DNA from 2 places in the Paenibacillus sp. 102 genome. Region 2 is predicted to be linked to the other one. Evidence: a T-box and tRNA genes for the amino acid it is inferred to sense, from the RefSeq annotation. Region 2 holds a T-box; the other holds one or more tRNA genes.
The links. The T-box of region 2 lies ahead of AAIE21_RS05175 (valine--tRNA ligase). A T-box ahead of a tRNA ligase gene usually reads a tRNA of that ligase, here a tRNA-Val.
Positions count from the first base shown of each region.

Region 1: it encodes a tRNA-Val, which carries the amino acid that the T-box ahead of AAIE21_RS05175 (valine--tRNA ligase) is inferred to sense. The anticodon was not compared.

Region 1 is NZ_JBCGHT010000015.1:54-4,433, reverse strand. Features, by position in the region: gene AAIE21_RS22765 (Tex family protein) at 1-1,810, shown strand, start outside; gene cmpA (cortex morphogenetic protein CmpA) at 1,921-2,037, opposite strand; gene AAIE21_RS22755 (SprT family protein) at 2,294-2,779, shown strand; tRNA gene AAIE21_RS22750 (tRNA-Asn) at 2,863-2,937, shown strand; tRNA gene AAIE21_RS22745 (tRNA-Ser) at 2,941-3,031, shown strand; tRNA gene AAIE21_RS22740 (tRNA-Glu) at 3,040-3,114, shown strand; tRNA gene AAIE21_RS22735 (tRNA-Val) at 3,120-3,195, shown strand; tRNA gene AAIE21_RS22730 (tRNA-Met) at 3,220-3,296, shown strand; tRNA gene AAIE21_RS22725 (tRNA-Asp) at 3,299-3,374, shown strand; tRNA gene AAIE21_RS22720 (tRNA-Gln) at 3,459-3,533, shown strand; tRNA gene AAIE21_RS22715 (tRNA-Lys) at 3,539-3,611, shown strand; tRNA gene AAIE21_RS22710 (tRNA-Leu) at 3,630-3,715, shown strand; tRNA gene AAIE21_RS22705 (tRNA-Arg) at 3,809-3,885, shown strand; tRNA gene AAIE21_RS22700 (tRNA-Pro) at 3,889-3,965, shown strand; tRNA gene AAIE21_RS22695 (tRNA-Gly) at 3,967-4,037, shown strand; partial or broken rRNA gene AAIE21_RS22690 (16S ribosomal RNA) at 4,115-4,380, shown strand, end outside.
Region 2 is NZ_JBCGHT010000001.1:966,324-987,951, reverse strand. Features, by position in the region: gene clpX (ATP-dependent protease ATP-binding subunit ClpX) at 1-645, shown strand, start outside; gene lonB (ATP-dependent protease LonB) at 752-2,422, shown strand; gene lon (endopeptidase La) at 2,645-4,975, shown strand; gene ysxC (ribosome biogenesis GTP-binding protein YsxC) at 4,972-5,568, shown strand; gene AAIE21_RS05230 (organic hydroperoxide resistance protein) at 5,666-6,082, opposite strand; gene AAIE21_RS05225 (MarR family winged helix-turn-helix transcriptional regulator) at 6,085-6,537, opposite strand; gene hemA (glutamyl-tRNA reductase) at 7,159-8,496, shown strand; gene AAIE21_RS05215 (cytochrome c biogenesis protein) at 8,513-9,346, shown strand; gene hemC (hydroxymethylbilane synthase) at 9,362-10,291, shown strand; gene hemD (uroporphyrinogen-III synthase) at 10,294-11,052, shown strand; gene hemB (porphobilinogen synthase) at 11,083-12,072, shown strand; gene hemL (glutamate-1-semialdehyde 2,1-aminomutase) at 12,072-13,361, shown strand; gene spoVID (stage VI sporulation protein D) at 13,581-14,594, shown strand; gene ysxE (spore coat protein YsxE) at 14,931-15,965, shown strand; gene AAIE21_RS05180 (hypothetical protein) at 15,984-16,178, opposite strand; T-box leader at 16,467-16,698, shown strand; gene AAIE21_RS05175 (valine--tRNA ligase) at 16,737-19,382, shown strand; gene AAIE21_RS05170 (bifunctional folylpolyglutamate synthase/dihydrofolate synthase) at 19,477-20,778, shown strand; gene AAIE21_RS05165 (stage II sporulation protein B) at 20,945-21,628, shown strand, end outside.

The DNA of each region.
Region 1 (4,380 bases), on a different contig from region 2:
AATCGCGAAAGATAAGGGATTAGAGCCATTAGCTGAGTGGCTACTTCTGTTTACAAAAGAAGACCCGGAAGATAAAGTGAAGGAATTTGTTAATGCCGAGAAAGAAGTACAATCTATCCAAGAAGCACTGCAAGGTGCACAAGATATTATTGCAGAAATTGTATCGGATGATGCGGCATACCGCAGTTGGATTCGAAATATCACTTTTAAAAAAGGGATGATTGTGTCCTCTGTAAAAGATGAAGAAAAAGATGAAAAAAATATATATGAGATGTATTACGGTTATGAAGAGCCACTGCAAAAAGTTGTACCACATCGTGTATTAGCTATGAATCGTGGTGAGAAGGAAGAAATGTTGAAAGTTTCGGTTCTTCCGCCAACAGAAGAAATTATTCGATTTTTACATAAAAAAGTGATTCATGATGAATCTTCTAAAAGTGCACTATATGTACAATTAGCGATTGAAGATGGATATAAGCGATTAATTCAGCCGTCAATCGAAAGGGAGATTCGTAAAGAATTAACTGAAACGGCAGAAGAACAAGCAATTCACATTTTCTCTGAGAATTTACGTAATTTATTATTACAGCCACCGATGAAAGGGAAAGTAGTATTGGCGGTGGATCCTGCGTATCGAACAGGGTGTAAGTTAGCGGTAGTAGATGATACAGGGAAAGTGCTGCATATTGATGTCGTTTATCCGCACCCACCTGTTCGGAAATATGAAGATGCAAAAACAAAAGTTATTTCTATTATAGAGAAATATCAGGTTCAGATGATTGCGATTGGAAATGGTACAGCTTCTAGGGAGACAGAAGAGTTTATAGTAGATGTTTTACAATTCGTACAGCAAGATGTATTTTATATTATTGTCAATGAGGCCGGTGCTAGTGTCTATTCAGCTTCTGATTTGGCTCGTGAAGAATTTCCGGATCTTCAAGTTGAAGAAAGAAGTGCTGTTTCTATTGGACGCCGCTTACAAGATCCCCTTGCTGAACTTGTGAAAATTGATCCGAAATCAGTTGGAGTAGGACAATATCAGCATGATGTATCACAGAAGAGATTAAATGAATCATTAACATTTGTTGTGGAAACAGCTGTTAACCAAGTAGGAGTGAATGTGAATACAGCTTCTGTAGCGCTATTGCAATACGTTTCGGGATTATCAAAAACTGTTGCGAAAAATATTGTTGCGAAGCGTGAGGGAGATGGGAAATTTACAAAACGCACAGAATTAAAAAAAATACCACGGCTAGGTGCTAAAACGTATGAACAATGTATTGGTTTCTTACGTATACTAGAAGGTAAAAACCCACTTGATAGAACAGGTATTCATCCCGAGCAGTATAAAAGTGTTGAATTGCTATTAAAAAGTTTAGGATTAGCGATTGATGATGTAGGACAACCGCATTTACAAAAATGTTTAGAAGAAGTGGAGGTTTCTAAATTATCTCAAGAGACGAATATTGGTGAGCCGACATTAATTGATATTATAGATGCCCTAATTAGTCCGGAAAGAGATATGCGTGATGAATTGCCAAAACCACTTTTGAAAAAGGGGATTCTCAAATTAGAAGATTTAAAGCGTGGTATGGAGTTGGAAGGAACTGTTCGAAATGTTGTTGATTTTGGTGCTTTTGTCGATATTGGTGTGAAACAAGATGGTTTAGTACATATTTCTAAACTGAGCAAACAGTTTGTGAAGCATCCGTTAGATGTGGTGTCTGTCGGACAAATTGTAAAGGTATGGGTAGATGATGTTGATATGAAAAAAGGACGCGTTGCCTTATCAATGTTACCTATTGAATAAGAATGGGAAGAGGGCAGGTGTAGCGCTGCTCTTTTTTCTTGAATGGATGTTAGTGGAATTTTAATCGGTGGGGGGAAGCTTCAGCCCCCACTGATTAAACGTTCACTTTATCAGGAATTTTGATGTGTTTTGCTATAATAAAACCAGCATTCATTTAGTAACTTAATTTGATACCGGTTTTTTTCAAAATATGCACGCTGCATTTGCTTTCGGAGCCACGTAGGCATAAGAATCCCTCCTTGTTTAATCCGGCTCTAACAAGTAGCCCCTATGGACTGAGATGAAGATTCAAAGTAAGTGAAAAACTCAATCTTGGGAACTGCTTATAAGAGTTTGGTCAGCGAAGTTCTATGAACAGATGAGGGAGAAGATGGTTTATAGAAGTTGCGCTTTTTGAATGAGGATGGGTATATGTACTATTTAATATATGTATAAGAAAGAAGAAAAGTGTAAGTTTATTTTTAGTTTTTTGGGGGAATCAAAATGAATGAAAAAGAAATCCAAAGATTTGTAGAAGAGATATCATTGCAATATTTCGGGAGGGCTTTTTTACATAAAGCAATGTTCAATAAACGACTGCGTACAACTGGTGGGAGGTATTTGCTCAGAAGTCATAATATAGAATTAAACTATCATTATTATGAAGTGTATGGAAAAGAAGAACTAATTGGTATTATTAAGCATGAGCTATGTCATTATCATCTGCATATTATGGGGAGGGGATATCAACATCGGGATCGAGATTTTCGTCAGTTATTGAAAGAGGTTGGAGCTCCTAGATTTTGTAAGCGGATAGCGGGAGTGAGAAAAGAGCCTAAAACATATTTGTATGAATGCATAGAATGTACTCTTCAATATGTAAGAAGACGTCAAATCAATACAAAAAGATATGTTTGCGGAAAGTGTAAAGGTAGATTAAAAGAGATAAAAAACACCTTGACAGTTAAAAATCAATCCAGTATATTATAAACATGTCACGTTTGTACAAAATGTTGTATAAACGACTTGACTTATAATATGAATTTATATAAGATGTAAATTGTCTTTCTTATTCCGCAGTAGCTCAGTGGTAGAGCTATCGGCTGTTAACCGATCGGTCGTAGGTTCGAGTCCTACCTGCGGAGCCATACAGAGAAGTACCCAAGTGGCTCAAGGGGCTCCCCTGCTAAGGGAGTAGATCGCTAACGCGGTGCGAGGGTTCGAATCCCTTCTTCTCTGCCATTCATATTGGCCCGTTGGTCAAGTGGTTAAGACACCGCCCTTTCACGGCGGTAACACGGGTTCGAATCCCGTACGGGTCACCACTTTCGGAGGATTAGCTCAGCTGGGAGAGCACCTGCCTTACAAGCAGGGGGTCGGCGGTTCGATCCCGTCATCCTCCACCATATATAATTTGTAAATAGTGTCGTCGCGGGGTGGAGCAGTCCGGTAGCTCGTCGGGCTCATAACCCGAAGGTCGCAGGTTCAAATCCTGTCCCCGCAACCAATGGTCCCGTGGTGTAGTGGTTAACATGCCTGCCTGTCACGCAGGAGATCGCCGGTTCGACCCCGGTCGGGACCGCCATTTATAACTTCTGCTAATAAGCAGTTGTTTTTTATTTCTTATCGTGATATAATGATTTTCGTCACAAAAAAAGAATGACTTCGATGGGCTATAGCCAAGCGGTAAGGCAACGGACTTTGACTCCGTCATGCGCTGGTTCGAATCCAGCTAGCCCAGCCATTTACGAGCCATTAGCTCAGTTGGTAGAGCATCTGACTTTTAATCAGAGGGTCGAAGGTTCGAATCCTTCATGGCTCACTTTTTCTTAATTTCCGCGCGGTCGTGGCGGAATGGCAGACGCGCTAGGTTGAGGGCCTAGTGGGGGAAACCCCGTGGAGGTTCAAGTCCTCTCGGCCGCACCAAAGAAAAAATAAAAAAGCACTTGCATTTGAAAACGCGGTGTGATAAGATAATTGAGTCGCTGAAATGAGACGGCGATACAACATCATGAATAAGCGCCCGTAGCTCAATTGGATAGAGCGTTTGACTACGGATCAAGAGGTTAGGGGTTCGACTCCTCTCGGGCGCGCCATAACGGGAAGTGGCTCAGCTTGGTAGAGCACCTGGTTTGGGACCAGGGGGTCGCAGGTTCAAATCCTGTCTTCCCGACCACGCGGGTGTAGTTTAGTGGTAAAACAAGAGCCTTCCAAGCTCTGGTCGAGAGTTCGATTCTCTTCACCCGCTTTTAGTTCTTTGAAAACTGAACGAAACAAACAACGTGCAACGTCAATTTTTATTTTATGATGCTAGACAAACTAACTTTATTGGAGAGTTTGATCCTGGCTCAGGATGAACGCTGGCGGCGTGCCTAATACATGCAAGTCGAGCGAATTTCTTAAGAGCTTGCTCTTAAGAAATTAGCGGCGGACGGGTGAGTAACACGTGGGTAACCTGCCCATAAGACTGGGATAACTCCGGGAAACCGGGGCTAATACCGGATAACATTTTGCACCGCATGGTGCGAAATTGAAAGGCGGCTTCGGCTGTCACTTATGGATGGACCCGCGTCGCATTAGCTAGTTGGTGA
Region 2 (21,628 bases):
CAGGCCCTTCTGAAAATTTTAGAAGGTACTGTAGCAAGCGTTCCACCTCAAGGTGGTCGTAAACATCCACATCAAGAGTTTATTCAAATTGATACAACGAACATCCTATTCATTTGTGGTGGTGCGTTTGATGGCATTGAGCCAATTATTAAACGTCGCCTTGGTGAAAAAGTAATTGGATTTGGTTCAGAGAAGAAAAATGCTGATGTAAATGAAAAGCATGTTTTATCTCACGTATTACCAGAAGATCTTTTACGATTTGGTTTAATTCCAGAGTTTATTGGTCGTCTTCCAGTTATTGCAAACCTAGAGCCGCTTGATGAAGGTGCTCTTGTTGATATTTTAACAAAACCGAAAAATGCGCTTGTGAAACAGTTCCAAAAATTATTGGAGCTTGACGATGTTGAGCTTGAATTTGAAGAAGGGGCACTGATCGAAATTGCAAAAAAAGCAATTGAACGTAAAACAGGTGCTCGTGGACTTCGCTCTATTATTGAAGGCTTAATGCTAGATGTAATGTTCGAGCTTCCATCTCGTAAAGATATCGAGAAGTGTATTCTTTCAAAAGAAACAGTAGCGGACAATGCCGCGCCAAAATTGGTGTTACAAGACGGTACTGTACTTGATACAAAAACATCTGCATAGTGTAAGAATGAAACAGCAATTTTTATAATTGCTGTTTCTTATTATGTTTAGCACTATTCCTCCCAGGAAATACTAAATGGTAAAACATAGCGGGAGGAAATAAATGATGAGCTGGACAAACATATTTCTACTTGTTCAACTTGTTTTTGGTGTAATTGTCGGATTGTATTTCTGGCATTTGCTCCGAAACCAGCGAACACAAAAAGTTTCAATTGATCGAGAATCAAAAAAAGAATTAGAACAACTTCGCAAAATGCGCGAAATTTCTTTGACAGAACCGCTTGCGGAAAAAGTACGTCCTATCTCTTTTTTAGATATTGTTGGGCAAGAGGACGGAATTAGATCATTAAAGGCGGCACTTTGTGGACCGAACCCGCAGCATGTCATTATATACGGTCCTCCTGGGGTCGGGAAAACGGCAGCGGCACGTCTTGTGTTAGAAGAAGCGAAAAAAAATCAAAAATCCCCATTTCGTATGAATGCAACATTTATTGAATTGGATGCAACAACGGCCCGTTTTGATGAGCGCGGTATTGCTGATCCATTAATTGGATCGGTGCATGATCCGATTTATCAAGGTGCAGGTGCAATGGGACAAGCGGGAATTCCTCAGCCGAAAAAAGGTGCTGTAACAGATGCGCATGGTGGTATTTTATTTATTGATGAAATCGGTGAATTGCATCCAATCCAAATGAATAAAATGCTAAAAGTATTAGAAGATCGTAAAGTATTTCTGGAAAGTGCATACTATAGTGAAGAAAATTCAATGATTCCAACATACATACATGATATTTTTCAAAAAGGCTTACCAGCAGATTTTCGCTTAGTTGGAGCTACAACTCGGTCTCCAGATGAAATTCCCCCAGCTATTCGTTCTCGTTGTTTAGAAGTTTTCTTCCGTGAACTCGATACAGAAGAAATTCAAAAAGTAGCGAAGAATGCAGCAGAAAAAGTAAAGATGGAAATTGGAGAACAAGGGATTGAAATAATTGGAATGTATGCCAGGAATGGAAGAGAAGCCATTAATCTTGTACAAATTTCTGCAGGAATGGCGATTAATGAGGGGCGCTCATTTATTAAAGATGAGGATATTGAATGGGTGGTTCATTCTAGTCAGCTTACTCCAAAATATGAAAAGCGTATTTATCCAATTCCGAAAATTGGTCTTGTAAATGGACTTGCAGTATATGGACCGAATACAGGGGCGTTATTAGAAATTGAAGTAACAGCAATTCCAGCTACGGACAAAGGTACGATAAATGTTACCGGAATTGTGGAAGAAGAGAGTATTGGTAGTCAAACGAAATCAATCCGTCGTAAAAGTATGGCGAAAGGATCGGTTGACAATGTGTTAACCGTGCTTCGTTCTCTCGATTTATTGCCAGAAGGATATGATATACATATTAATTTCCCTGGTGGTATTCCAATTGATGGTCCGTCGGCAGGAATTGCAATGGCAACCGGAGTATACTCGGCACTGCACCAAGTGTATGTGAATAACGAAGTAGCGATGACAGGAGAAATAAGTATTCATGGTGAAGTAAAGCCGGTAGGTGGCGTATATGCAAAAGTGAAAGCAGCAAAAAAGGCGGGGGCAAAAAAGATAATTATTCCTGCTGAAAATATGCAACCATTTTTATATACGATAAAAGGTATTGAAATTATACCTGTTCGAAAATTGAAGGAAGTTTTTGAGATAACATTCGTACAGGAAAACTTGCATCGTGAAATCAATGTGCGTCGTCAGGCAGATGAAGGTGACGTGCAATCGATATAATAAAGGTTCTAATAGGCGATTTCATGTGAGGTGAGCGTCATGAGAACGTAATAATATTTGCCAGACTTCGTTTAAGTTTGTATGCTTAAGCGGGGTCCCTTTTTCTTTTTTGGAGAAACAAAAAGTAGGGGATTTGCAATTGCAAGGAATCTCTGCAATTGCATCAAGATGTATTGTAATATAAAATAGTTGAACAGGAGTTTAATTTATTATGGAGGTGCTATGTCTAGTATGAATACGAACGAAAGAATTGTGCCCCTCCTACCATTAAGAGGCGTTCTCGTATATCCAACGATGGTTCTGCATCTTGATGTAGGACGTGATAAATCGATACAAGCACTAGAGCAGGCAGCAATGGATGAAAATATCATCTTTTTAGCAATGCAAAAAGAAATGAATATCGATGATCCAAAAGAAGATGACATATATAGTGTGGGTACAGTAGCGAAAGTAAAGCAGATGTTAAAACTGCCAAACGGCACGCTGCGTGTCCTTGTAGAAGGTTTACATAGAGCAGAAATAGTAGAGTTTATTGAAGAAGAAGATATAGTGAAAGTTTCGATTCAAACAGTAACAGACGAAGAAGAAGGCGACCTAGAGGAAAAAGCTCTTATGCGCACGTTGCTGGAACATTTCGAGCAATACATTAAAGTTTCGAAAAAGGTATCGAATGAAACGTTTGCAACAGTAGTGGATGTGGAAGAACCTGGTCGCTTAGCTGATTTAATCTCTTCTCATTTACCGATTAAGACAAAACAAAAGCAAGAGATTTTAGAAATTTTATCTGTAAAAGAAAGATTACATACACTTATTTCTATTATTCAAGACGAACAAGAACTACTTAGTTTAGAAAAGAAAATTGGACAAAAAGTGAAGCGTTCGATGGAACGTACGCAAAAAGAATATTTCTTGCGTGAACAAATGAAGGCGATTCAAACAGAACTTGGTGATAAAGAAGGTAAAGGCGGCGAAGTTGAAGAGCTTCGTGAAAAAATCGAAGAGGTAGGAATGCCAGAAGAAACGAAAAAAGCTGCCTTAAAAGAATTAGATCGCTATGAAAAGTTGCCAGCAAGCTCTGCGGAGAGTGGTGTGATTCGTAATTATCTTGATTGGTTATTAGCGGTTCCGTGGACAGAAGCAACAGAAGATATGATTGACTTAGCACATTCTGAAATAATCTTAAATAGAGATCATTACGGCCTTGAGAAAGTGAAAGAACGCGTGTTAGAATATTTAGCTGTTCAAAAGCTAACAAATTCTTTAAAAGGACCAATTCTTTGTTTAGTAGGACCTCCAGGTGTCGGGAAAACATCTTTAGCACGTTCGATTGCAACATCGTTAAATCGTAATTTTGTTCGTGTTTCCCTTGGTGGTGTTCGTGATGAATCTGAAATTCGTGGTCACCGTCGTACATATGTTGGAGCAATGCCAGGTCGTATTATTCAAGGAATGAAAAAGGCCAAGACTATCAATCCTGTCTTTTTATTAGATGAGATTGACAAGATGTCTAATGATTTCCGTGGTGATCCGTCTGCTGCGTTATTGGAAGTATTGGATCCAGAACAAAATCATAACTTTAGCGATCATTATATTGAAGAGCCTTATGATTTATCAAAAGTAATGTTTGTTGCAACTGCAAATACGCTTGCAAGCATTCCAGGCCCACTTCTTGATCGTATGGAAATTATTTCGATTGCTGGTTATACAGAGATTGAAAAGGTGCATATTGCTCGTGAACACTTATTGCCGAAGCAATTAACAGAACACGGCTTGAAAAAAGGGAATCTCCAAGTGCGTGATGACGCGTTACTTGAAATTATTCGCTATTATACGCGCGAGGCTGGTGTTCGTACGCTAGAGCGTCAAATTGCAAAGATTTGTCGCAAAGCGGCAAAAATCATCGTTACAGAAGAGCGTAAACGTATTGTTGTAACGGAAAAAAACATTACAGATCTACTTGGGAAACATATATTCCGTTATGGGCAAGCTGAAACAACAGACCAAGTTGGAATGGCAACTGGTTTAGCGTATACGGCTGTTGGCGGTGATACACTTGCAATTGAAGTATCTGTATCACCAGGAAAAGGAAAATTAATTTTAACAGGGAAACTTGGGGATGTTATGAAAGAATCTGCACAAGCTGCATTTAGTTATATTCGTTCTCGTGCAGAGGAGCTTCATATTGATCCAGATTTCCATGAAAAGAATGATATTCATATTCATGTTCCGGAAGGAGCAGTTCCAAAGGATGGACCATCAGCCGGTATTACGATGGCAACGGCGCTTATTTCCGCACTAACAGGTGTACCTGTAAGCAAGGAAGTAGGAATGACAGGTGAAATTACACTACGTGGTCGTGTATTGCCAATCGGTGGTTTAAAAGAAAAAACATTAAGTGCTCATCGTGCAGGTTTAACGAAAATTATTTTGCCAGCCGAAAATGAAAAAGATTTAGATGATATTCCAGAAAGCGTAAAAGAAAATCTTACGTTTGTGCTTGTGTCTCATTTAGACGAAGTATTGGAGCACGCATTAGTAGGAGTGAAACAATGAAAGTAACAAAAGCAGATATTGTCATTAGTGCTGTTAAACCAGAACAATATCCAGATGGTGACTTACCAGAAATTGCATTAGCAGGTCGCTCTAATGTTGGGAAGTCTTCCTTTATTAATAAAATTTTAAATCGTAAAAAGTTAGTGCGTATTTCTTCTAAACCAGGGAAAACGCAAACGTTGAACTTTTTCTTAATTAATGAAATGATGCACTTTGTCGATGTTCCGGGTTATGGGTATGCGAAAGTATCTAAAACAGAGCGAGCGGCATGGGGAAGAATGATTGAAACGTATTTCACAACACGTGAGCAATTGGATGCGGCTGTATTAGTAGTGGATTTACGTCATTCACCAACGAAAGATGATGTCATGATGTACGACTTCCTTAAGCATTATGAAATTCCAACTATTATCATTGCGACGAAAGCCGATAAAATTCCGAAAGGGAAATGGCAAAAGCATTTGAAGGTTGTGAAAGAAACGCTCGATATTGAACAAGGTGATGAAATCGTTTTATTTTCATCAGAAACAGGACTTGGAAAAGAAGAAGCGTGGAAAGCCATTCATAAGTTTACAAAAACAAAAAACGCGTGACGATTCGTCGCGCGTTTTTTGTTTTTTACGGTATAAGTTCAAAAAGGAGGATAAAGAAATATGAAAGCTATCTTTGCCGGATTTTTTGAACATCTTCTTACAGTACGTTTAATGTAACTTCCATATTCCCTCTAGTCGCTTTTGAATACGGACATACACCATGTGCAGCTTCAACAAGCTCTTGTGCTTCATCATGAGAAACACCAGCAACGCGTACATCAAGTACAGTAGATAACCCAAACCCACCATCTGTATCTTTTCCAATGGAAACGTGAGCTGTCACTTCCGTACTTTCTACTTTTACACGTTTTGTACGAATTACAAGCTGCAGAGCGCTATCAAAGCATGCTGCATATCCAGCTGCAAATAATTGTTCTGGGTTTGTTGCTTCTCCGCCCATACCGCCTAATGCTTTTGGCATCTTTACATCAAGATTTAGAATGCCGTCATCTGAAACAACTTTCCCATTTCTTCCACCTGTCGCAGTTACTGTTGCTGTATATAATTTTTCCATATTTATTCCCCTTTTCTATCATTGATTGTTTGCATGGTTTCCATTAATTTATTTAATTGAATTAATAATGATCGATATTCTTGTTCTGTAATTCCTAAATTGGTAGCCATAGTTTTTGGCAATGAACATGCTTTTTCTTTTAAAGCGTGCCCTTCTTCGGTTAGTTCAATGCACACTTTGCGTTCATCTTCCTTAGAACGAACGCGTTTAACTAATTCTAATGTTTCCATGCGTTTTAACATAGGTGTTAATGTACCTGAATCTAAAAATAGACGTTCGCCAATTTCTTTTACAGTTAATCCATCTTGCTCCCAAAGCACTAATAATGTAATGTACTGTGGATACGTAATACCCATTTCTTCTAAATAAGGCCGATAAAAGCGTGTTACCTCTTTAGAACAGGCATAAATAGAAAAACAAAGTTGATTATCGAGATGTAAAGGATTCTCTTTCATGAACATCCCTCCTTTTTAAGTTGTGCACAATTTAATTTTGTAAAATTAATATAACGAAAAAGAAATGAGATGTCAAATACATTGCAACGAAAAAATTTTGAGTAATGTGTCACATGAAAGAAGTTGTTACATTTTGGAACAATCATACATATTTTTCTGTATTATGAAAGAAGATAAAAAAGGTAGCCTTCCAATTCTTATGGAATAGTTTCCATCACTTGATTCTGACAGATTTTTTTGGTAACGTACAAATAGAGTTATTATTTTATAATGATTATAAAGTAAGGTGTATATACATTTTGATTTTCTAACATATAAGTTGCTGCTAGGAAGAACAAAAGGTGACATCTACTTGCTTTCTTTTTTGTTTTTACATGGAATGGGGCAGAAAGAGGGTTTGACCGCTTCTATGCATGGCTAGCTGCTCTCTCCCACCTAAAGAAAGGTTTGATGTTGGTTTTTCAATTTGTATTCGTATAGTTAGCTGAGTAACCTATTTCCTGCTAGGTGTGAAGATCAGAAAAAAATTGTTGATGTTCACACGATTGTCAGATTCATAACAAGAAAGTTGTATTATGATAGTAGTTAAGGTGATAAAACGGTTGAAGGGGGACATGCTGCGTGCATATTCTTGTTGTTGGTGTAAATTATCGAACAGCCCCTGTAGAATTTCGTGAGAAACTCACATTTCAGGCAGCAGAGCTAGAACGGGCAATGACAATATTACAAAATCAAAAGAGCGTTTTAGAAAATGTCATTGTATCAACGTGTAACCGCACAGAAATCTATGCTGTCGTCGATCAATTACACACGGGACGATATTACATTAAAAAGTTTTTAGCTGATTGGTTTCAGCTCGAGATAGAAGAGATTTCACCATACTTGTCTATTTTTGAACAAGATGGTGCCATTGAACATTTATTCCGTGTAACGTGCGGATTAGATTCTATGGTGGTCGGAGAAACACAAATTTTAGGCCAAATTCGTAATAGTTTCTTAGAAGCGCAAGAGGTAAAAGCAACAGGTACGATTTTTAATGAATTGTTTAAACAAGTAATCACGCTAGCAAAGCGTGCGCATTCAGAAACAACAATTGGTGAAAGTGCAATGTCTGTTAGCTATGCTGCAGTTGAGCTTGGAAAGAAAATTTTTGGCGATTTAACAGATTGTCACGTTTTAATTCTTGGCGCTGGAAAAATGGGTGAACTTGCACTGCAAAACTTATATGGAAGCGGAGCAAGTAAAGTAACAGTTATGAACCGTACATTTACGAAAGCGGAAACAATGGCTGAGAAATATATGGGGCATGCAAAACCTTTAAGTGAATTACAATGTGCATTATTAGAAGCGGATATTTTAATTAGTTCAACAGGTGCATCAGAGTATGTCATTACGAAAGAAATGATGACAAGAGTAGAACGGATGCGCTGTGGACGCCCGCTATTTATGGTGGATATTGCAGTGCCGCGCGATATTGATCCAGCAATTGATGAGCTAGAAGGTTCTTTCTTGTATGATATTGATGATCTGCAAGGCGTAGTCGAAGCAAACCGTGCTGAGCGTTTAAAAGAAGCGGAAAAAATTCAACTTATGATTGAAGAAGAAATCATTATATTTAAAGCTTGGCTAAATACGCTTGGTGTTGTTCCTTTGATAGCAGCTCTTCGTGATAAAGCTTTAGCAATTCAAAGTGATACAATGCAAAGTCTGGAGCGGAAAATTCCAACGCTGAGTGATCGTGAGAAAAAAGTAATTAGTAAGCATACGAAAAGTATTATTAATCAACTGCTAAAGGATCCGATTTTAGTAGCGAAAGAGTTAGCGGCCGAAGAGGGAGCTACGGAAAAGCTCGCTTTATTCGCGAAAATTTTTGATTTAGAAGTGCAAGAAGAGGTTGTGGAACATACGGAAGAACGAGAACATAAACGAGCGTGGACAGCATCCGTTCCATCTTTATAACCGGAAGGATGATCGGATGGGCTTTTTAAATAATAGTATTATTTATCATATCGCAATTATTTTATATGCTTGTAGCATTAGTTTATATTTTATAGATTATTTCCAGAGTAACCGAAAGGCGAATCGAATTGCTTTTTGGTTACTTGCAATTGTATGGATATTACAGTCTATTTTTATGTTACTTCGGGCTACGGAATCAGAGACGCATCCGATTTTAACGTTATTGTCGGGGATTTATTTCTATGTGTGGTTATTAATTACAATGTCGCTCGTAATCAATCGATTTATGCGCATTGACTTTTTAGTCTTTTTTACAAATGTCATTGCGTTTGGCGTAAGCGCTTTTTCTATTTTTACTCCGCTCGGAAAAATGTCACCGGTACTTGCGCATCAATTAGTTTCAGAACTTGTATACGTACATGTAGGAATGGCGATTATTTCCTATGCGGCATTTACGGTTTCGTTTATTTTTTCTATTATGTACTTACTGCAATATCGATTATTAAAACAGAAAAAATGGAATGCAAGATTAAGAAGGTTGGGGAATTTACCAAAGCTTGAGTCGATGTCTTATGGACTAAATCTATTTTCTGTTCCTTTTTTCTTGTTAGCTATTTTACTTGGATGTATATGGGGATATACAAAGTTAGATAATTTCCATTGGTATGATACGAAAGTAATCGGGTCTTTTGTTGTTTTATTTGTATATTGCATGGGTTTATATTTACGAGGATCAGATATATTGCAAGGTAAGAAGATTATAAATTGGAACATTGGTGCCTTTCTCGTTATGTTAGTCAACATTTTCCTATTGAGCAGTTTATCAAACTTCCACTTTTGGTATTTATAATGAGGAGAGAAAATTATGCGCAAAATTATTGTCGGTTCGAGAAAGAGTAAGCTAGCATTAACGCAAACAAATTGGTTTATTGATCAGTTAAAAGCGCTTGGCTTACCATATGAATTTGAAGTGAAAGAAATTGTTACAAAAGGCGATGTTATTTTAGATGTAACACTTTCCAAAGTAGGTGGAAAAGGTTTATTTGTAAAAGAAATTGAACATGCATTGCTTACGAAAGAAATCGATATGGCTGTACATAGTATGAAAGATATGCCAGCTATACTTCCAGATGGATTAACAATTGGGTGTATACCGAAGCGTGTCGATCCACGTGATGCGTTCATTTCAAAAAACGGGGAATCATTTGAGGACTTAGCAGAAGGTGCGGTTCTTGGGACAAGTAGTTTACGACGAAGTGCACAGTTACTCGCTGCTAGACCAGACTTACAAGTGAAGTGGATTCGCGGTAATATTGATACGAGATTACGTAAATTAAAAGAAGAAGACTATGATGCAATCATTTTAGCAACAGCTGGGTTACAGAGAATGGGATGGGATGATGAAGTCATTACGGAACATTTAGATGAAACATTATGTGTACCGGCTGTAGGGCAAGGGGCCTTAGCAATTGAATGTCGTGAGGGTGATGAAGATTTATTGCAATTATTATCACATATGAATGATGTTGTAACAGAACGAACAGTGGCGGCTGAACGAGTATTCCTGCATAAACTTGAAGGTGGCTGCCAAGTACCGATTGCTGGATACGCAATACTTCAGGAGAATAATGAAATTGAATTAACAGCTCTTGTCGGCTCTATGGATGGTTCTGTTTTGTTAAAAGAAACAGTTACAGGTGTAGATTCAGAGCAAGTTGGCTTAGAGGCAGCTAATCGTTTAATTAAGCAAGGAGCAAAAGAGCTCATTCTCGCTGCAAATAAGGAGCAACAGTAATCATGGATGCTCTTGCTGGCAAAACAGTACTGATTACGCGTGCCCAGCATCAAGCAAAACAAATGAGTGCAGCGGTGAAAAAAGAGGGCGGAATTCCATTGGAAATTCCGCTTTTGCATATAGAAGGTGTATCGCAGAAAGAATTTCAAGGAGTGCTGCAGCAACTGCACACATATGACTGGGTTATTTTTACGAGTAAAAATGGTGTGGGATTTTTTTTAGATGGTTTGTGTCAGAAAATACCGCCTAATGTTCGCATTGCTGCAGTAGGGGTGAAAACAGGACAAGAGTTAGAAAAGCGGGGTTATGAGGTTCATTTTATTCCAACAGCGTTTGTTGCTGAAACCTTTGCGGAAGAATTTGTAAGAGAATTAAGTGGTAAGGAACACATTTTATTTCCAAAAGGGAATTTAGCTAGAGATGTGATTCCGATTAAACTCCGGGAATTAGGAGTGTTCTTAGAGGAACTTGTTGTATATGAAACAAAAACAAATGATAAGAAACAACAAGATCTCATCTCAGCTTTAGAATCAGGTAAGGTAGACGCTATTACATTTACAAGTCCTTCTACCGTTACAAGCTTTGTGACATTACTCGAGGGCACAAACTGGAGAGAATGGATAAAAAAATGTACAATTGCTTGTATAGGACCGATAACAGAGCAAGAGGCAATGCGTTATTTTGCTGATGTAATTGTTCCAAAAGAATATACAATAGAAGCGTTAATACAATGCATTTCAAAATATAATCAAAATGCATAATCTAAATAAAAGAATGGGAGACAGAAATCTATGAGTTCTTTACAATTTAATCGTCACCGTCGTTTAAGACAAAGTGGAAATATGCGTGCGCTTGTACGTGAAACATTTTTACATACAGAAGATTTTATTTATCCTATTTTTGTATTAGAAGGAGAGAATGTTCGTAACGAAGTTCCTTCTATGCCAGATGTATACCAAATTTCTTTAGATCTTCTGCAAGCTGAAATGCAAGAAGTTGTAGATTTAGGTATTCGTTCTGTTATCGTATTCGGTTTACCTGCTGAAAAAGATGAAGTTGGCTCTTCTGCATTTTGTGAGCACGGTATTGTACAACGTGCAATCAAACAAATTAAAGAGCAGTTCCCAGAGTTAGTAGTAGTTGCAGATACATGTTTATGCCAATATACAAGCCATGGTCATTGCGGTGTTATTGAGGATGGAATTATTTTAAATGATGAATCATTAGAAGTTCTTGCGAAAACTGCAGTAAGCCAAGCGAAAGCAGGAGCAGATATTATTGCACCATCTAACATGATGGATGGATTTGTAACGGCGATTCGCCATGCATTAGATGAGAACGGTTTTGCGCACGTGCCGGTTATGTCATATGCGGTGAAATATTCATCGGCATTTTACGGACCATTCCGCGATGCAGCACATGGTGCACCGCAATTTGGTGATCGTAAAACGTACCAAATGGATCCAGCAAACCGCATGGAAGCACTCCGTGAAGCTGAATCGGATGTAATGGAAGGGGCAGATTTCTTAATCGTAAAACCAGCTCTTTCTTACTTAGATATTATTCGCGATGTGAAAAATAATTTCAATTTGCCAATCGTTGCTTATAACGTGAGTGGAGAATATTCAATGATTAAAGCAGCAGCGCAAAATGGTTGGATTAATGAAAAAGACATTGTACTTGAGAAACTATTAAGCATGAAACGCGCAGGAGCAGATTTAATTATTACGTATCATGCGAAAGATGCAGCACGATGGTTACAAGAAGGAGGCGCACAATAATGAAAAAATTTGATAAATCGATTGAAGCATTTACGGCGGCGCAAGATTTAATGCCTGGTGGCGTAAACAGTCCGGTTCGTGCATTTAAATCTGTTGGTATGAATCCGCTCTTTATGGAGCGCGGAAAGGGCTCTAAAGTGTACGATATCGATGGGAATGAATACATCGACTACGTATTATCATGGGGACCTCTTATTCACGGACATGCAAATGACCGTGTTGTAGAATCATTAAAAGCTGTTGCTGAAAAAGGAACAAGCTTTGGTGCGCCGACAGAAATTGAAAATAAATTAGCGCAGCTTGTAATTGAGCGTGTGCCGTCTATTGAAATCGTGCGTATGGTAAACTCTGGAACGGAAGCAACAATGAGTGCACTTCGTTTAGCACGTGGTTACACAGGTCGTAATAAAATTTTGAAATTTATCGGTTGTTACCATGGTCATGGCGATTCATTATTAATTAAAGCTGGTTCTGGTGTTGCAACGCTTGGTTTACCAGATAGCCCTGGGGTACCTGAAGGTGTAGCGCAAAATACGATTACAGTAGCGTATAACGATTTACAGAGCGTAAAATATGCTTTCGAACAATTCGGTGACGATATCGCTTGTGTGATTGTAGAGCCAGTAGCGGGAAATATGGGGGTTGTACCACCTCAGCCAGGATTTTTAGAAGGACTTCGTGAAGTAACAGAGCAAAATGGTGCACTACTTATCTTCGATGAAGTAATGACAGGATTCCGCGTTGCTTATAATTGTGGCCAAGGTTATTACGGTGTAACGCCTGACTTAACTTGTTTAGGAAAAGTAATTGGAGGTGGCCTACCAGTAGGAGCATACGGTGGTAAAGCAGAAATCATGCGCCAAGTTGCACCGAGCGGACCAATTTATCAAGCAGGTACATTATCTGGTAACCCTCTTGCAATGACAGCAGGTTATGAAACATTAGTACAATTAACACTGGAATGTTATCAAGAGTTTGAGCGTAAAGCTGAAATGTTAGAAAATGGTTTGCGTAAAGCGGCTGAAAAATATGGTATTCCGCATCATATAAATCGTGCGGGTTCAATGATTGGTATATTCTTCACGAATGAACCAGTTATTAACTATGATGTAGCGAAAACTTCAAACTTAGAGTTTTTCGCAGCTTACTATCGTGAAATGGTAGAACAAGGTGTATTCTTACCACCTTCTCAATTTGAGGGCTTATTCTTATCAACAGCTCATAGTGATGCAGATATTGAGGCAACGATTGCAGCAGCAGAAATTGCCATGTCAAAATTAAAAGCGTAAAGGAAAAAAGGTTGTCAGGGAGAGTTCTGACAACCTTTTTGTTATGTTGTATATTGTCGAAGTTCCGATATGTGACGTTTAATGGTCGATATATTAAAAAACGCCGGTATATGAAAAATGAATAGGAAGTCCTCATGTGTAGTTTGATTTTTTACTCATAAAATGACTCTTAGGTACATAAATCTGTAATGACATACAGTTTGGGAGGGGGAAAAAGAGGTGGCAACTGATCATTCATTACGTTTTTCATTAAAAGAATCGGTTTGGTTCCAAAAAGGACAGGAAGTCGAAGAACTTTTGTCAATTTCGTTAGATCCAGACGTTGAGATAGAAGAGCTTGAATACGAAGTAATTGTGAGAGGGCAATTGGATTTAACGGGGGAATACGTTGCAAGGCAAGATGATTCTGCGTTTTCATTACGAGATTTATCTCCAGCGAAATCCATTGATTATGTAGAAACGCGAGAAGATGGTGTAAACGAACTTGTACACTCTTTTCCGTTAGAAATTTCGATTCCGCGAAACCGAGTGAAACAAGTTGAAGAATTGTATGTTTCCATTGAGGAATTTGATTATGAATTAAAGGAAAGTGGTTGCCTGCAATTATTAGCAGATATATCGATATCTGGATTATGCGAAGACGAGAGAATACAGAATGAAGTGCACGAGGAAGAGATAGAGGATGTGGACGTTGATAGAATTGAGGAAGCAAAAGCGGTGGATGAGGATAAAGCACCAGTGGAAGTGGAAGTGGAAGTGGAAGAAGTAACAGTTCATACAGAATCAGATGGATGGGAGGATTATGCATTTGAGCCTTTCCAATTAGAGGAGCGTAAGGAACAAGAATTAGAAGAAGAGGTAGTAGATTTAGAAGAGCAGGAAGAGGAAGAACGAGAAGAAGTGAAAGAAACGACACCTCAATTTGAATTGTTCGGGCGGAAGGATTTTAAGAAAAAGCAAGCGGAGAAATTACAGGAAGAGCAAGAGGAGACATCTTACTCACAACGGGATGAAAATGCATTATACTTAACAAAATTGTTTACGAAAGAGCCGGAAGAAGAATTTACGAAATTACGTATGTATTTCGTGCAAGAAGGGGATACAATTGAATCGGTTGCGGAGCGGTATGAAACATCTGTCCAGCATCTACATCGCGTGAATCAAACAGATGAAGTATATTTAACCGCAGGGCAAATTATATATATACCTGTGTCAAGAGTGAAAACAAAGTGAGTGAAGAAGTTTCTTCTTCACCTCTTTTCTTTTTACTCCGCTATTCGTGGGCTTATAATCAGTGGGGGGTTCATTTTATATGTGCATAGATATATATCCAGTTTGATTTTCTGACATATAAGTCGCAGCTATGAAAATAAAAGGAATCTCCACTCATTTTCACCCGGCATGGGGCGAAAAAAGGCACTGACCGCTTTTATGCTTGGCCGGATGCTTTTTCCCACTTAAAGGTTAGGTTTTATATGTCGGTTTTTCAAGCTGTATTTCTATAGAAATCGATTGTTTCAGTTAAAAGGAATTTTATTTTACGTTTTTGAATGAGAAAGGATCATTCGTATGGATATAGAATTGCGAGATCGTTATGCCCCAATTGTACAGCGATATCAATTGGACGTCCATCATATGGAAGAGCACGGAAGTGTCATAAAAATGTATACGAATCAAGGTCCATATGCATTGAAAAAATTACCATCTCATCGATTGAAACGAAATAATTTAATGTATCATGTTCAATTTTTACGAGAAAAGGGATTTACACATTATGCACCGATTTATCATGCAACAGATGGAAATCATATTTTGAGCGACGAAACATATAGTTATTATTTAATGCCTTGGTTGGAGCGAGCAGAAGGAAGTGGAGAGGACAATGATCAATATCATAAAATGTTTCAGACGCTAGCGCTACTTCATCAAAGAACGGTAAAAGAAGAAACGTATACTGAAGAAGTGCTAGAGAATCATTATACAAATATCTCTGATCGTTGGGAGAAAGATGGGGAGTTCTTAGAGGAATTCCTTGTAGAGTCTGAGGCAAAATGGTATATGTCTCCGTTTGAACTACAGTACTGTACGTATTTTCATCATGTGATGAGGGCACGTGAATTTGCAACGAAACAGCTTTCGGAGTGGCATGAAGCGATGAAAGAGAAAGAAAAAACACGAGTTTCTTTTATTCATGGCAATGTATCGATGAATCATTTTTTATTTGATTATGAACGAAACGGTTATTTTATTAGCTTAGAAAGGTCGGGGTTTGCAACACCAGTTCAAGATCTTGTCCGTTTTTATTCCCGCTCATTAAACACATATCCAATTGCGAGAAGTGATCGTTTCGAATGGTATCAGGTGTATCAAAAGAATTTTCCGTTTACGAAAGAAGAGCAACTTCTTATGTTTGCTTATCTAACATATCCGTCCCCGTTTATTCGGCAAATCCAATCTTATACAAGTAAACAGAAGAGTCGTGGTGAAAAGCAAGAACTTCAAGGTGTGAAAATGTTACAGCAAGCCCATTGGCTTGTAAGTAATGTAGAATATTTCATTTCACAATTACAAGCTGCGCAGCAAGGGAACGAGCAACAGCCGTAGTCTCAAGTATTCTTGAGGCTACGGCTGAAAATGTAAGCGAATTGTTGCTACAACAAAGATGATAAGGATGATGAAATCTAAGAAGGTTGGAAGTAGTAATGTGCGAATTCCTTGAAAAATAGTAAGTGGAATGGCAAAATCAGAAAAAATCGTTTGTAAATTCCTAACCCATGAAGGGGCTGAAAAATTGTAGGTGCGTCGGTATCGTCGCATAATCAATCATTCCTCCGTACAGAAAGCATTTGCTACACATTAATCTTGAAGGGGAAGGTGCAATATTACAGTATGCAGGATAAGTACCTAAGGTGCTTGTGCTGCTTTTTTCATTTTTCATACATATGCTATAAAAAAATGCTTCCGCTAATTGACGATTGCACACTGATTTTTAGATGATAGGAAATTATAGCATCTATCAACTGTAGAAATTTGATGAAAAATATTTTTATCTTGACGAATATGGTTTCGTTTTTTACACTATTGTATATAATAAATAACAATTATATAAATACGTTGAAGGGGAAGAGTATAACATTAAACGTCTGCAGAGAGGAGAATTATTAGCTGTGAGGTTCTCTAGATAGTCATGTTAGAAGGTAGCCCTGGAGTATCTTTTCTGAACGGATTTATTCTCATTAGGAAAAGACGGATTTGTCCGTTATCAAATTAAGAGTATAAGCAAATTTTGAATTTGTTTGTAAATAAAGGTGGTACCACGATGTCCCTCGTCCTTTTTGGATGAGGGACATTTTTTATTCTGAAGGAGGGAAAATAATGTCAAACATGGAAAAGAATTTACCAACTAAATATGATCATATGTCCGTTGAAGAAGGCCGTTATAAATGGTGGCTTGATGGCAAGTATTTTGAAGCAAAAGGAGATGCGGAAAAACAACCGTATACAATTGTAATCCCGCCTCCAAACGTAACAGGTAAACTGCATTTAGGTCACGCTTGGGATACTACACTTCAAGATATTTTAACACGTACAAAGCGTATGCAAGGATACGACGTATTATGGCTCCCTGGTATGGACCATGCGGGTATCGCAACGCAAGCGAAGGTAGAAGGAAAACTTCGTGAAGAAGGTATTTCACGTTACGATCTTGGCCGTGAAAAATTCCTTGAAAAAGCATGGGAATGGAAAGAAGAATATGCTTCTCACATTCGTCAGCAATGGGGAAAAGTTGGGTTAGGATTAGATTACTCTCGTGAGCGCTTTACATTAGACGAAGGCTTATCTGATGCGGTTAATAAAGTATTCGTTCAGTTATACGAAAAAGGTTTAATTTACCGCGGTGAATATATTATTAACTGGGATCCAGCAACACGTACGGCCCTTTCTGATATTGAAGTAATTCATAAAGAAGTTCAAGGTGCATTCTACCATATGAACTATCCATTAACGGACGGTTCAGGTCACATTCGTCTTGCGACAACTCGTCCAGAAACAATGCTTGGTGATACAGCAGTAGCAGTTCATCCAGAAGATGATCGCTACAAGCATTTAATCGGAAAAACAGTTACACTTCCAATCGTAGATCGTGAAATTCCCATTATTGCTGATGAGTACGTAGAAAAAGATTTCGGAACAGGTGTTGTAAAAATCACACCAGCTCACGATCCGAATGACTTTGAAGTAGGTAATCGCCATGACTTACCACGCATTCTTGTAATGAACGAAGATGGCACAATGAATGAAAAAGCTGGTAAATATAACGGTATGGATCGTTTCGAATGCCGTAAAGAGTTAGTAAAAGACTTACAAGAAGCAGGTGTATTAGTAGAAATTGAGCCTCATATGCATGCGGTGGGTCATAGTGAGCGTAGCGGAGCGGTTGTTGAGCCTTACTTATCAACACAATGGTTCGTAAAAATGGCACCACTTGCAGAAAAGGCTGTTGCTCTGCAACAAAAAGAAGAAGAAAAAGTAACGTTCGTACCAGATCGTTTCGAGAACACATACTTACGCTGGATGGAAAACATTCACGATTGGTGTATTTCTCGTCAATTATGGTGGGGACACCGCATACCAGCTTGGTATCATAAAGAAACTGGTGAAGTATACGTAGGTACAGAAGCTCCAGCAGATATCGAAAACTGGAACCAAGATAACGACGTACTTGATACATGGTTTAGCTCAGCGTTATGGCCATTCTCAACACTTGGTTGGCCAAATGAAAATGATGAAGACTTCAAACGCTATTATTCAACAGATGCGCTTGTAACGGGCTATGACATTATTTTCTTCTGGGTATCCCGTATGATTTTCCAAGGTCTAGAGTTTACAGGAGAGCGTCCATTTAAAGATGTATTAATTCATGGTCTTGTTCGTGACGAGCAAGGACGTAAAATGAGTAAGTCTTTAGGTAATGGTATTGATCCAATGGAAGTTATCGAAAAGTATGGTGCAGATGCAATGCGCTTCTTCTTATCAACAGGAAGTGCACCAGGTCAAGATTTACGCTTCAGCATGGAGAAAGTAGAATCTACTTGGAACTTCATTAATAAAATTTGGAACGCGTCTCGTTTCGTATTAATGAATATGGAAGACATGAAATACGAAGATATCGATTTAACTGGTGAAAAGTCAGTTGCTGATAAGTGGATTTTAACTCGCTTAAATGAAACAATTGAAAGTGTAACGCGTAACATGGATAAATATGAATTCGGTGAAGCTGGTCGTGCACTGTACAACTTCATTTGGGATGATTTCTGTGACTGGTACATTGAAATGGCAAAGCTTCCGTTATACGGCGAAGATGAAGCGGCGAAGAAAACAACTCGTTCTGTTTTAGCATATGTATTAGATCAAACGATGCGTTTATTACACCCATTCATGCCATTCGTAACAGAGAAAATTTGGCAGCACTTACCTCATGAAGGTGAATCTATTACAGTAGCAGCGTGGCCAACAGTTCGCGAAGATTTACAAGACAAAGAAGCAGCGGCAGAAATGCACCTTCTTGTTGATATCATTCGCTCTGTTCGTAACATTCGTGCTGAAGTAAATACGCCAATGAGCAAAAAAGTTCAAATGCAAATTAAAGCAAAAGACGAAGCGGTACTAGCACAACTTACAAAAAATAGCTCTTACATCGAGCGTTTCTGTAATCCAAGTGAATTAACAATTAAAACGGATTTACAAGCGCCAGAAAAAGCGATGACTGCAATCGTATCAGGTGCAGAGTTATTCTTACCGTTAGCTGATCTAATCAACCTTGATGAGGAGAAAGCACGCCTTGAAAAAGAACTTGAGAAGTTCGATAAAGAGGTAGAACGCGTACAGAAGAAACTTGCAAATCAAGGTTTCGTAGCAAAAGCTCCAGCAGCAGTTATTGAAGGAGAGCGTGCAAAAGAGCAAGATTACTTAGAGAAACGCGAAGCAGTTCGCCAACGTCTAGCTGATCTTCAAAAATAAAAATCTTTTTAAAGAGGCTTACCATATTGGTGAGTCTCTTTTATTTGCGTATAATAGGGTTTAAGAAGGTTGTTTTTGAAAGGGGAAGGCATACGTGATACATACATACGAAGAAGCAATAGGTTGGATTCATAGCCGATTAAAGTTTGGTATTAAACCAGGGTTAGAAAGAATGCAGTGGATGCTAGGGGAGCTTGGAAATCCTGAACGTCATATAAAATGTGTTCATCTTGCAGGAACAAATGGAAAAGGTTCAACTTTAACATATATGCGTTATATGCTAGAAGCGGAAAAATATAAGGTCGGGACATTTACATCTCCATATATTGAAACGTTTAATGAACGAATTGGTGTGAATGGAAAACCAATTGTAGATGAAGAAATTACTGAGCTTGTAAATATGGTAAAGCCAGTTGTTGAAAAATTAGATGAAACAAATTTAGGAGAAGCAACGGAATTTGAAATTATTACAGTAATGGCAATCTGCTATTTTGGGAAAATAAACTTCTGCGATATCGTTTTGTTTGAAACAGGGCTTGGTGGTCGTTTTGATTCTACAAATGTCGTTCATCCAGTTCTTACAGTGATTACAAATGTCGGCCATGATCATATGCGTATTTTAGGGAATACATTAGCGGAAATTGCGTATGAAAAAGCAGGAATTATTAAATCAGGTGTTCCTGTTATTACTGGTGTGCAGGATAAAGAAGCACTTGGGGTTATTCAAAAGGTTGCCAAGGAAAAAAATGCAAACCTTTACGAACTCGGAAAGCAATTTACAGCGGTGCATAAACGTTCTGATGAAGATGGAGAACACTTTGACTTTTCTTGTCCGTTCGCTTCGTTTGAGGAAGTTCGGATTTCGATGAAAGGAAGTCATCAAGTAGGAAATGCGGCACTAGCATTGATGGGGGTTATGTATCTTAAAACATACTTATCATTCTTACTGGAGGAAGAGCGTATTCGTGTAGGATTAAGTGAAGCATATTGGATTGGCCGATTTGAACGACTGCACAGTAAACCTGACGTAATTATAGATGGTGCTCATAATCCAGAAGGAATTGCAAGTCTTGTGAAAACGGTGAAGGCTCATTATAACGATAAAAATGTTATTGTTTTATTTACAGCTCTTGGTGATAAGCAATTAGATAACATGGTTGGTCCACTTGAAACTGTAGCAGATGAAATGATTTTTACAACATTCACATTTGATCGAGCGATTTCTGCTAAGGAGCTTGCTGCTCATTCAAGTAAGGAAACAAAAGAAGTTTTTGAAAATTGGAAAGAAGCTATTGATACGAAAATGAATACTCTTCAAGAAAAGGATGTTTTCATCATAACAGGTTCTCTTTATTTCATTTCAGAAGTTCGAAAGTACATTCGTGAAAAAAACTAGGACAGCAGTTGCTGTCCTAGTTTTTTGTTCTACAAATGAAGTCAAATGCATACATATAAGATAACTATATGGGAAAATTTGACGAATCCCTCCGACAAATATCTCGTTTTTTTGTGAAGTGAATATGTTATGATGCGGACAATGATAAGAGGTGAGGTGTGAGGGTATGGACAAGCAATCACGAACAATCTCGGTTAAAGTAAATGGAACGGAAGCAAAGTATGAAGAAAAGAAGAAAAAAAAAGAAGAATTTGATTGGATCGTAGTGGATAGTGAAACATCGCAAAATGTAGTGCCGTTTCAAAAAAATAAATTACCATCCATTCAGCAGCGCAAGAAGAAATGGAATAATATACTGATTTTCATAGTTGCTACCGCAATTATTATTGGCACAGTGTTAGGGATGGGGATGCTTCACTTGTTAACGGGACAAGGTACGGTTCAGGAAGCTACGGTCACAAGTGGAGAAAAGAATAATAGAGTAGAGCAAAGAGAAGCAACGGCTGAAGAGAAAAAAGCAGAAAAACCGAAAGTAGGAAATAGTGCTGCCTTAGAACCAATTACCTTATATTTCGTGCAAGGTGGTCTTTATTCTTCTGAAGAAAAAGGACAGGCAGCTATTCAGGAGTGGAAAGATAATGGAGGCGTAGCGGCCGTGAAACAGAACGGTGAAAAGTATTCACTTGTAGTTGGAATTTCTAGTAACGAGCAATCCATAGATCAATTAGTCGGACAATATAAAAAAGATGGCGTATCAGTTTTGAAAAAGAAATGGGAAATTACAGATCAAGCATTGCTGAAAAACGATAAAGAATCTGGTCCGTTGTTAAGTAAGTTACAGCCTTTATAC